2 regions of the Sphingomonas sp. GlSt437 genome follow, and region 2 is predicted to be linked to the other one. Evidence: predicted binding sites of a transcription regulator. Region 2 holds the regulator's gene; the other holds the start of a gene.
What was found. Region 2 encodes LexA, which represses DNA repair genes until DNA is damaged. Its sites were predicted from a motif close to GTTCCNCNCTTGTTCT; they were not measured.
Positions count from the first base shown of each region.

Region 1: recA (recombinase RecA) is a predicted target of LexA. The motif match lies at 1,828-1,843, and genes of this name have one in related genera.

Region 1 covers NZ_JBPGYA010000002.1:17,504-22,004, reverse strand. Annotated here, with positions in the region: gene ACLB0R_RS09620 (hybrid sensor histidine kinase/response regulator) at 1-1,364, shown strand, start outside; gene ACLB0R_RS09615 (response regulator) at 1,420-1,770, shown strand; gene recA (recombinase RecA) at 1,918-3,009, shown strand; gene ACLB0R_RS09605 (class I SAM-dependent methyltransferase) at 3,245-4,075, shown strand; gene ACLB0R_RS09600 (glutathione S-transferase family protein) at 4,092-4,501, shown strand, end outside.
Region 2 covers NZ_JBPGYA010000002.1:131,492-135,992, reverse strand. Annotated here, with positions in the region: gene ACLB0R_RS10140 (ComEC/Rec2 family competence protein) at 1-1,493, shown strand, start outside; gene lexA (transcriptional repressor LexA) at 1,405-2,082, opposite strand; gene ACLB0R_RS10130 (molybdopterin molybdotransferase MoeA) at 2,140-3,327, opposite strand; gene ACLB0R_RS10125 (GFA family protein) at 3,324-3,737, opposite strand; gene moaC (cyclic pyranopterin monophosphate synthase MoaC) at 3,767-4,234, opposite strand; gene trpC (indole-3-glycerol phosphate synthase TrpC) at 4,231-4,501, opposite strand, start outside.

The sequences.
Region 1 (4,501 bases), 110 kb from region 2:
TCCGCGAAGACAAAGCGGCAGTGGCCGATGCGATCCGCCGCTTCACCAATGGCGCGTCGCATTCGACCGATATGGCAGTGCGGCTCACAGTCCGGCCCGAAATGCCCGTGTCGCTCTCCATCGCGGCGGCGCGCGGCATGGGCGATGCGGCGGTTCTGCTGAGCCTCAAGGATGATGGCGCCGACACGCTGTTGCAGCACGAGGTGGCGCAAGCGAGCAAGATGCAGCCGATCGGCCAGCTCGCCGGCGGTATCGCGCACGATTTCAACAATATCCTGACCGCGATCATTGGCCATTGTGACTTGATGCTGATGCGCCACTCACCCGGCGACAGCGATTATGACGACATCCAGCAGATCAAGGCCAATTCCAACCGCGCCGCGAGCGTGACGCGGCAGCTGTTGGCGTTCTCGCGCCAGCAGACGCTCAGGCCGCAAGTGATCCAGCTGCCCGATGTCATTTCGGAAGTGTCGTATCTGCTCAAGCGCCTGCTCGGCGAGACGATCACGCTCACGGTGCAGCACGGGCGCGGTCTGGGCGCGATCCGCGTCGATCCGGTTCAGCTCGAGCTTGTGGTGATGAACCTCGCGGTCAATGCGCGCGATGCGATGGCGGTGCGGTACGGCCATGGCGGCGGGACGCTGACCATCCGCACGCTGACCGTAACGCAGGCCGAGGTCCGCAAGCTTGGCGCCGATGTGATGCCGGTCGATGATTATACCGCGCTCCAGATCACCGACACGGGCACCGGCATCCCGCCCGAGATCCTGCCGAAGATTTTCGAGCCGTTTTTCACCACCAAAGAAGTCGGCAAAGGTACCGGGCTGGGGCTCTCGACGGTCTACGGCATCGTCAAGCAATCGGGCGGCTATATCTTCGCGGATTCGAAGATGGGGCAGGGGACGACCTTCACCATCTACTTCCCGGTCCACCACGCTGCTGCCGGCAATGGCAAGGCCAAGGCGATCCCGCCCAAGGTTCGGCAGGGCGAGCTATGGGGATCGGGCACCATCCTGCTCGTTGAAGACGAGGATATGGTCCGCAGCGTCGCCGAACGCGCGCTCAAGCGCCAGGGCTATAGCGTGATGACCGCCGAGAATGGGGAGGTAGCGCTCGAGCTGCTCGCAAACAGCCCGCGGCCCGATCTGTTGATCTCCGACGTGATGATGCCGCTGATGGATGGCCCGACGATGGTGCGCCGTGCGCGCGAGCGTTACCCCGATCTGCCGATCCTGTTCATGTCGGGCTATGCCGAGGAAACGCTGCGCAAGTCGATCGACCTCGATCAGGTGCACTTCATCGCCAAGCCCTTCTCGGTGCAGCAGCTGGCGGAGGCCGCGCGGATCGCGCTTGCAACCAAATAGGCGCTACCGCGTTTAAACCAGTTAATCCGCTGCGCGGATGTGGAGGGGACCGCCCATGGGGCATCGAATCTTGATCGTCGAGGACGAGCCGTTGATCGCCATGATGATCGAGGATTTCCTGGTCGAGCTCGGCCACCAGCATGTCGGCACCGCCGATACCGTTGCCGAGGCGCTTGCCTATGTCGGTTCGGGCGTCGATGCCGCGATCCTCGACGTCAATCTGCGCGGCGGTGAGAAAAGCTGGCCGATCGCCGATGCGCTGAGCGATGCGGGACGGCCGTTCCTCTTCGCCAGCGGCGGCGACGAGGGGGTGATCCCCGAGCGGCATCGCGGCCGGCCGATCCTGGTCAAGCCCTTCACCATGGAAGCAATTGCGCGCGCGCTCGACCATCTCCAGGCGGCGTAAGCGGCGCGATCGGCGCCTCAGTTGCCGCCCCAGGAAATAAATTATCCAAAATCGACTGTTCCACTCTTGTTCTGGTGGAACATTCCATGTACATCGCTTCCAACAGATTGAACCGGTCGTGCCGACCGGCTAGCGGTGGAGGCTCTTGTGGCGACATCTCTGAAGGTCATCGACGGTACCATGGCAACAACCAACGACAAGGCGGCGAGCGATCGCCAAAAGGCGCTCGATGCGGCGCTGGCGCAGATCGATCGCGCCTTCGGCAAGGGCTCGGCGATGCGGCTGGGGCAGAAGGAAGCGATGCAGGTCGAATCGATTTCGACCGGATCGCTCGGCCTCGACATCGCGCTCGGCGTCGGCGGTCTGCCGCGCGGCCGCGTGATCGAGATTTACGGTCCGGAGAGCTCGGGTAAGACGACGCTGGCGCTGCACGTGATTGCAGAGGCGCAGAAGCAGGGCGGCATGGCGGCGTTCGTCGATGCCGAGCACGCGCTCGATCCGGTTTATGCGCGCAAGCTCGGCGTCGACATCGATCAGCTGATCGTCTCGCAGCCCGATACCGGCGAACAGGCGCTCGAAATCACCGATACCCTGGTGCGCTCCAACGCGATCGACGTGCTGGTGGTCGATTCGGTCGCGGCTTTGGTGCCGCGCGCGGAAATCGAAGGGGAGATGGGCGACAGCCATGTCGGCTTGCAGGCGCGACTGATGTCGCAATCTTTGCGCAAGCTGACCGGCTCGATCAGCCGCTCGCGCTGCATGGTGATTTTCATCAACCAGCTTCGCCAGAAGATCGGCGTGATGTACGGCAATCCCGAAACCACGACCGGCGGCAATGCGCTCAAATTCTACGCGAGCGTTCGTCTCGACATCCGCCGCACCGGCCAGATCAAGGATCGCGACGATATCATCGGCAACACGACGCGCGTGAAGGTCGTCAAGAACAAGGTCGCGCCGCCATTCAAGCAGGTCGAGTTTGACATCATGTACGGCCAGGGCATCTCCAAGATCGGCGAAGTGCTCGATCTCGGCGTCAAGGCCGGGCTGGTCGAGAAATCGGGCGCCTGGTTCTCCTATGACAGCGTCCGCATCGGTCAGGGGCGTGAGAACGCCAAGACTTATCTCACCGAAAATCCCGATGTGGCTAACCGCCTGGAAACCGCGATCCGCAACCGAATGGATAAGGTCGCCGAGGAAATGATGACTGGTCCCGACGGCGATGCCGACGAGGACTTGTAAGGCTTAAGCTTATCGCGACGCTTTCTCCCGTCGCACGCTCGGAAAGGCCCGCCACTCCCCCCTGGCGGGCCTTTCATGCATTTTGATCTGGTCGGGTTCTGCTTAGGGGGGAGTGCCTATGGCCACTGTTTCGCCGGGGCCTCGATCGCTTTGCCATTGTTGGCGCGCGCGATATGTCGGACCGACATCGTTCGCCGGCGGTTGCCGCCGGTCGGCGCCGTTGCGGAGGAACTCCATGGAAGCGAGCGAATGGATCGGCCCGGTTGGCGATGCCTGGGCGGCGGAATGGCAGCGCACCGATCGCAGTTTTGCCGACCTGGGCGCGATGCTGAACGAGCATATCCTCGCGCATTTGCCGGCTGATGCAGCGCGGGTCGTCGATATCGGCTGCGGCGCGGGCAGCACCGCAATCGCGCTCGCGACGGCGCGGCCCGATACGCGCATTACCGGCATCGACTTGTCGGCTCCGCTGGTCGAAGTCGCGCGCGAGCGCGCCGCAGGTCTCGCGAACCTCGACTTCCTTATCGCTGCTGCTGACGAGGCGGTGGCGACGCTGGCGCCGATCGACGGCTATATGTCGCGCCATGGCGTGATGTTCTTCGACGATCCGGTTGCCGCGTTCACCAAGCTACGTCGCGCCGCCGCGCCGCGCGCGCCGCTGCTGTTTTCGTGCTTCCGGTCGATCGCGGCCAATCCATGGGCCGCCGAATTGATTGCTGCGGCAACGGGGGGACCCCCGCCTGTCGATGCCGGAACTGCGCCGGGCCCTTTCGCATTCGCCGACGCCGATCATGTCGTGCGCCTTCTCCGCGCGGCCGGTTGGTCTCCATCGGCGCCCCAGCCAGTCGATTACATCTATCATGCCGGGGCGGGTGCCGATCCGGTGGCGGACGCGATGGCATTTTTCGCGCGCATCGGCCCGGCCGCCAGATTGTTCCGCACTGCCGACGACGCCGAGCGACCGGCGATGGTCGCGCGCCTTCGCGCGTTGCTCGAGCGACATCGCTCGGGCGATGCAGTCGACTTTCCCGCTGCGGCATGGCTATGGTACGCGATTCCAGATTGACCCGGGGGAGGCACGTGTGACGATCATCATCCACCATCTCGAAAATTCGCGATCGCAGCGGGTGATCTGGCTGCTCGAAGAGGTCGGCCTGCCTTATGAAATCCGGCATTATGCGCGCAACAAAAAGACCATGCTCGCGCCGCCAGAGCTTCGCGCGGTGCATCCGCTCGGCAAGTCACCGGTGATCGAGGATACCGATACAGGCAGCGTCGTTGCCGAGACCGGCGCGATCGTCGAATATCTTGTCGAGAAGGCCGATGGCCGTTTCGGGCCGCCGGCGCATCGCGACGCGGTGCTGCGCTATCGCCATTTCCTCCATTATGCCGAGGGCTCGCTGATGCCGCCGCTGCTGGTGATGCTGGTCGCCAGCCGTGTGCCCCTGTTCGGCAAGCGCATCCGCAAGCGCATCAATGCGATGTTCCAGGT
Region 2 (4,501 bases):
CGGCGGGCAGCATTGCCGCCGCGCTGGCAACGGGCGATCAGGGCGCGATCCCGCTGGCTGACGCCGATGCGATGCGGCGCGCGGGCCTCGCGCATCTGTTGTCGGTGAGCGGCCTCCACCTGACCGCGACGGTCGGCGCGACGATGGTGCTGGTGATCCGCCTGCTCGCGCTGTTCCCGTGGTTGGCGTTGCGGGTGCGGTTGCCGATGGTGGCGGCGGGGGCAGGGGCGGTCGCCGCGATCGGCTACACGCTGTTGACCGGCGCCGAGGTGCCGACGGTGCGGTCGTGCGTCGCCGCGCTGCTTGTGCTCGCCGCCTTGATGCTGGGGCGCGAGGCGATGACGCTGCGGCTGGTTGCCGCCGGCGCGGTCGCGGTGCTGCTGACCGTGCCCGAAGCGGCGGCGGGGCCGAGCTTCCAGCTCTCCTTTGCTGCCGTCGCCGCGATCGTTGCGCTGCACGACGAGCCGCATGTGCGGGGCTGGCTGATGAAGCGCGAGGAGGCGTGGTGGCGCCGGCAGGGGCGCGAGGTCGCGTCGCTGCTCTTGACCGGTCTCGTCGTCGAAGCGGTGCTTGCGCCGATCAGCGTCTATCATTTTCATCGCGCCGGGCTGTACGGATCGGTCGCCAATATCGTCGCCATTCCGCTGACCACCTTTGTCATCATGCCGGCCGAGGCACTGGCGTTGCTGGCCGATGCGGTGGGGCTGGGCGCGCCTTTCTGGTGGGCGACGGGCAAGGCGATCGATCTGCTGCTGTGGATCGCGCATTATGTTGCTGGCCTGCCGGGCGCGGTTGCGGCGCTGCCATCGATGCCGTGGGGCGCGTTCGCGCTGATGATGGCGGGGTTGCTATGGCTTGGGCTGTGGCGCACGCGCTGGCGGTTGCTTGGGCTGGCACCGGCGCTGGTCGGCGCGGCCTGGGCGTTGCTGACGCCGGCGCCGGATGTGCTGGTGACGGGCGATGGACGCCACGTCGCTATCCGGGATGCGCATGGTGGTATCGCGATGCTGCGCGATCGTGCGGGTGATTACACCCAGGCGATGCTCGCCGAGATTGGCGGCACGATCGACGATCCCGATTTCCTGTCAGACCAGCCGGAAGCGCGGTGCAGCCAGGATTTGTGTATCGCCGATATCAAGCGCGGCGGCCGGACGTGGCGCGTGCTGGCGACGCGCAGTTCCTATCCCGTGCCCTGGGCCGCGTTCATCCCGGCCTGTGCTGCCGCCGATATCGTCATCAGCGATCGCCGCTTGCCGCGCGGTTGCACGCCGCGCTGGCTGAAGCTCGATCGGCCCGTGCTCGCCCAAACCGGCGGCATTTCGATCACCTTGGCCGATGGCCGCATCGCCACCGTCAATCATCCCGGCGACGCGCACCCCTGGCGCGCGCCGCCGGTCATTCCGATCAATCGTAGCGGCGAAGCAGGCCCGAGAGCTTGCCCTGGATGCGGACCTGACCCGGCTCGTATCGCTGCGGATCGTACGCGCGATTAGCCGGATCGAGCCGCACCATCGCGCCTTCGCGGCGGAAATATTTGAGCGTCGCTTCCATCTCGTCGATCAGCGCCACGACGATCTCGCCATCTCGCGCGACTTCGGTGCGGCGGATGAGCGCATAATCGCCATCGAGAATGCCGGCATCGACCATCGAGTCGCCCGATACTTCCAGCGCATAATGCTCGCCCGACCCGAGCAAGGCGGCCGGCACCGCCAGGCTCGCATGGCTTTCGAACGCCTCGATCGGCAAGCCCGCCGCGATCCGCCCATGCAGCGGGATTTCGATCACGTCGTTGGCGGGCTGCGGCATGGCGCGGACATTGGCGGGTACCGACGGGCTCGCCGCCTTGACTGCAGCGCCGCCGCGACCGCTTTCGGGCATGCGCAGCACTTCGAGCGCGCGGGCGCGGTTGGGCAGGCGGCGGATGAATTGCCGTTCCTCCAGCGCGCTGATCAGCCGATGCACGCCCGACTTGGATTTGAGGTCAAGCGCCTCCTTCATTTCCTCGAACGAGGGCGAGACGCCGGTTTCCTTCAAGCGGTCATCGATGAAGCAGATCAACTCGTGCTGCTTGCGCGTGAGCATTCGTGTTCCTCCGTCCCAGAACGGACGCCGAACGTTTAGGAAACATGATTCGCGAAGTCAAGCGATCGGTAAAATCTGTACTTGATCGCCCGCAGCGGCCGCGGGGGCGTGCGGTGCGCGGATGACGAGGCAATTGGCAGCGGCGAGCGCGCGCAGCATCGAACTGTCCTGGACTTTCGCCACGCTGACCTGCCCCTGATCGACGCGCGCCCGCAGATAATCCTGGCGCTTGTCATTGGCCGGAAGCGGCTTGTCGAGCGTCGCGGTCATCGTCGGTGGTAGCGGATCGCGCGCGCCGCCCAGCGCCGCGATCAGCGGGCGGACGAAAAGCTGGGCGGTCACGAAGGCGGAGACCGGGTTGCCCGGAAGCCCCACCACCAGCGCGTCCCCGAGCGTGCCGGCGAGCATCGGCTTGCCCGGCCTGAGCGCGATCCGCCAGAAATCGATCGCGCCGCCCGCTGCCTGCAGCGCCGGGCGCACCAGATCGTGGTCGCCGACCGAGGCGCCGCCGGTCGTCACGATCAGATCGGCATGGGCGCTGGCGAAGGCTTTGGTCAGCGCGTCGAGCCGGTCAGGGATGATGCCGAGGTCGCTGATTTCGACCGGCAGATCGGCCAGCAACGCGGCCAGCATGACCGCGTTGGTTTCGGGGAGTGCGCCCTCGGCTGCGTCGGTTCCGGGGGGAACGAGCTCGTCACCGGTCGCGATCAGCGCGACGCGGATGGGGCGGTTGACGGCGAGCGCGCCATGGCCTGCGGCGCCGGCGAGCGCGATCCGCGCCGGCGTCAGCCGCTCGCCGCGCGCGACGAGTGCGTCACCAGCGCTGAAATCCAGCCCGCGGCGGCGGACATTGGCGCCTTGGCGCGGTGGCCCTTCGCCGATGAGCGCGATGGCCGCACCATCGGCGCGCACTTCTTCCTGCACCATCACCGTATCGGCGCCGGCAGGGAGTGCCGCGCCGGTGAAGATGCGCACCGTCTCGCCGGGGTTGATCGTGCCGGCGAAGGGATGCCCCGCAGCGCTTTCGCCGATCAGGGTAAGCGGCCCCGGCAAATCGGCATAGCGGATCGCATAGCCGTCCATCGCGGAGAGGTCGGTATAGGGTTGCGTGCGCCTGGCGATGATGTCCTCGGCTGCCCGGCGCCCGGCGGCCTGGCGGAGCGGGACGGACTCGCTCGAGACCGGCGTCGCCATCGCAAGCAGCCGCGCCTGCGCCTCGGCGACCGAAATCAGGCCGCCGCTCATCCGTTGCGCACCGGGTTGCGCTCGTGAAGCGGCATATCGGGCGGCAGAGCCAGCCATTCGTGGCGATCCACGGCCCAGACGGCTTGCTCGGGCATGGGAAAATCCGGATCGGCAAAAGCGCCGACGGCGATGCCGATCAGCTCGGGCAGTCGGCGCGCTTCCCACCACAGGCTGGTGCCGCAGGCCGGGCAGAAATGGAAAGCGACAGGATGACCGCTCGCCGATGGCCGCTCGAACACGGCGTTGCCGCCAGCGGTGACGACGTCGTCGCGCGCGAAGAAGGCGGCGATGCTGAACAGGCTACCGGTGCGGCGCTGGCAATCGCGGCAATGGCACATCGAGATTTTGCGCGGCTCGCCGGTAGTGGTTGCGGAGAGTGCGCCGCAATGACACCGCGCGACGCGGACCAGCGGCGTCTCAGTGGGGGAGGCGTCGGGGCCTAACGTTGCCAGTCGCCCGACTTGCCGCCCGATTTGCGGAGCAGGCGGACATGCTCGATCGTCATGCCTTTATCGACCGCCTTGGCCATGTCGTAGATGGTGAGCAGCGCAACGCTGGCGGCGGTCATCGCTTCCATCTCGACGCCGGTGCGGGCGGTGCAAGCACAGGTCGCGGTGACGGTGACGCCTTCATCGTCCACCGCGAGCTCGATCGTCACCCGGTCGAGCGGCAGCGGGTGGCAGAGCGGGATCAGCTCGGCGGTGCGCTTGGCGGCCATGATGCCGGCGATGCGCGCGGTGGCGAGCACATCGCCCTTGGCGACGGCGCCGTCGCGGATCGCGCGCGCGGCCTCTGCCGACATGCTGATGCGGCCCTCGGCAACCGCTTCGCGCGCGCTCTCTGCCTTGCCGCCGACATCGACCATCCGCGCCGCGCCGGTCGCGTCGAGATGGGTCAGCTCGCTCATTGCCCGAGCAGCGCCCGCGTCGCCGCCTCGATATCGTCGGCGCGCATCAGCGCCTCGCCGACGAGGAAGCAGCGGACGCCGTGCTCTGCCATGCTGTCGAGATCGGCGCGCGTCGAAAGCCCGCTTTCGGCGACGAAGGTGCACCCCTTGGGCGCTTTGGCGATGAGTTCAAAGGTGCGCGCGAAATCGACGCTGAAATCGCGCAAATCGCGGTTGTTGACGCCGATCAGCCGCGATTGGAGCTTCATCGCGCGTTCCATTTCGCGC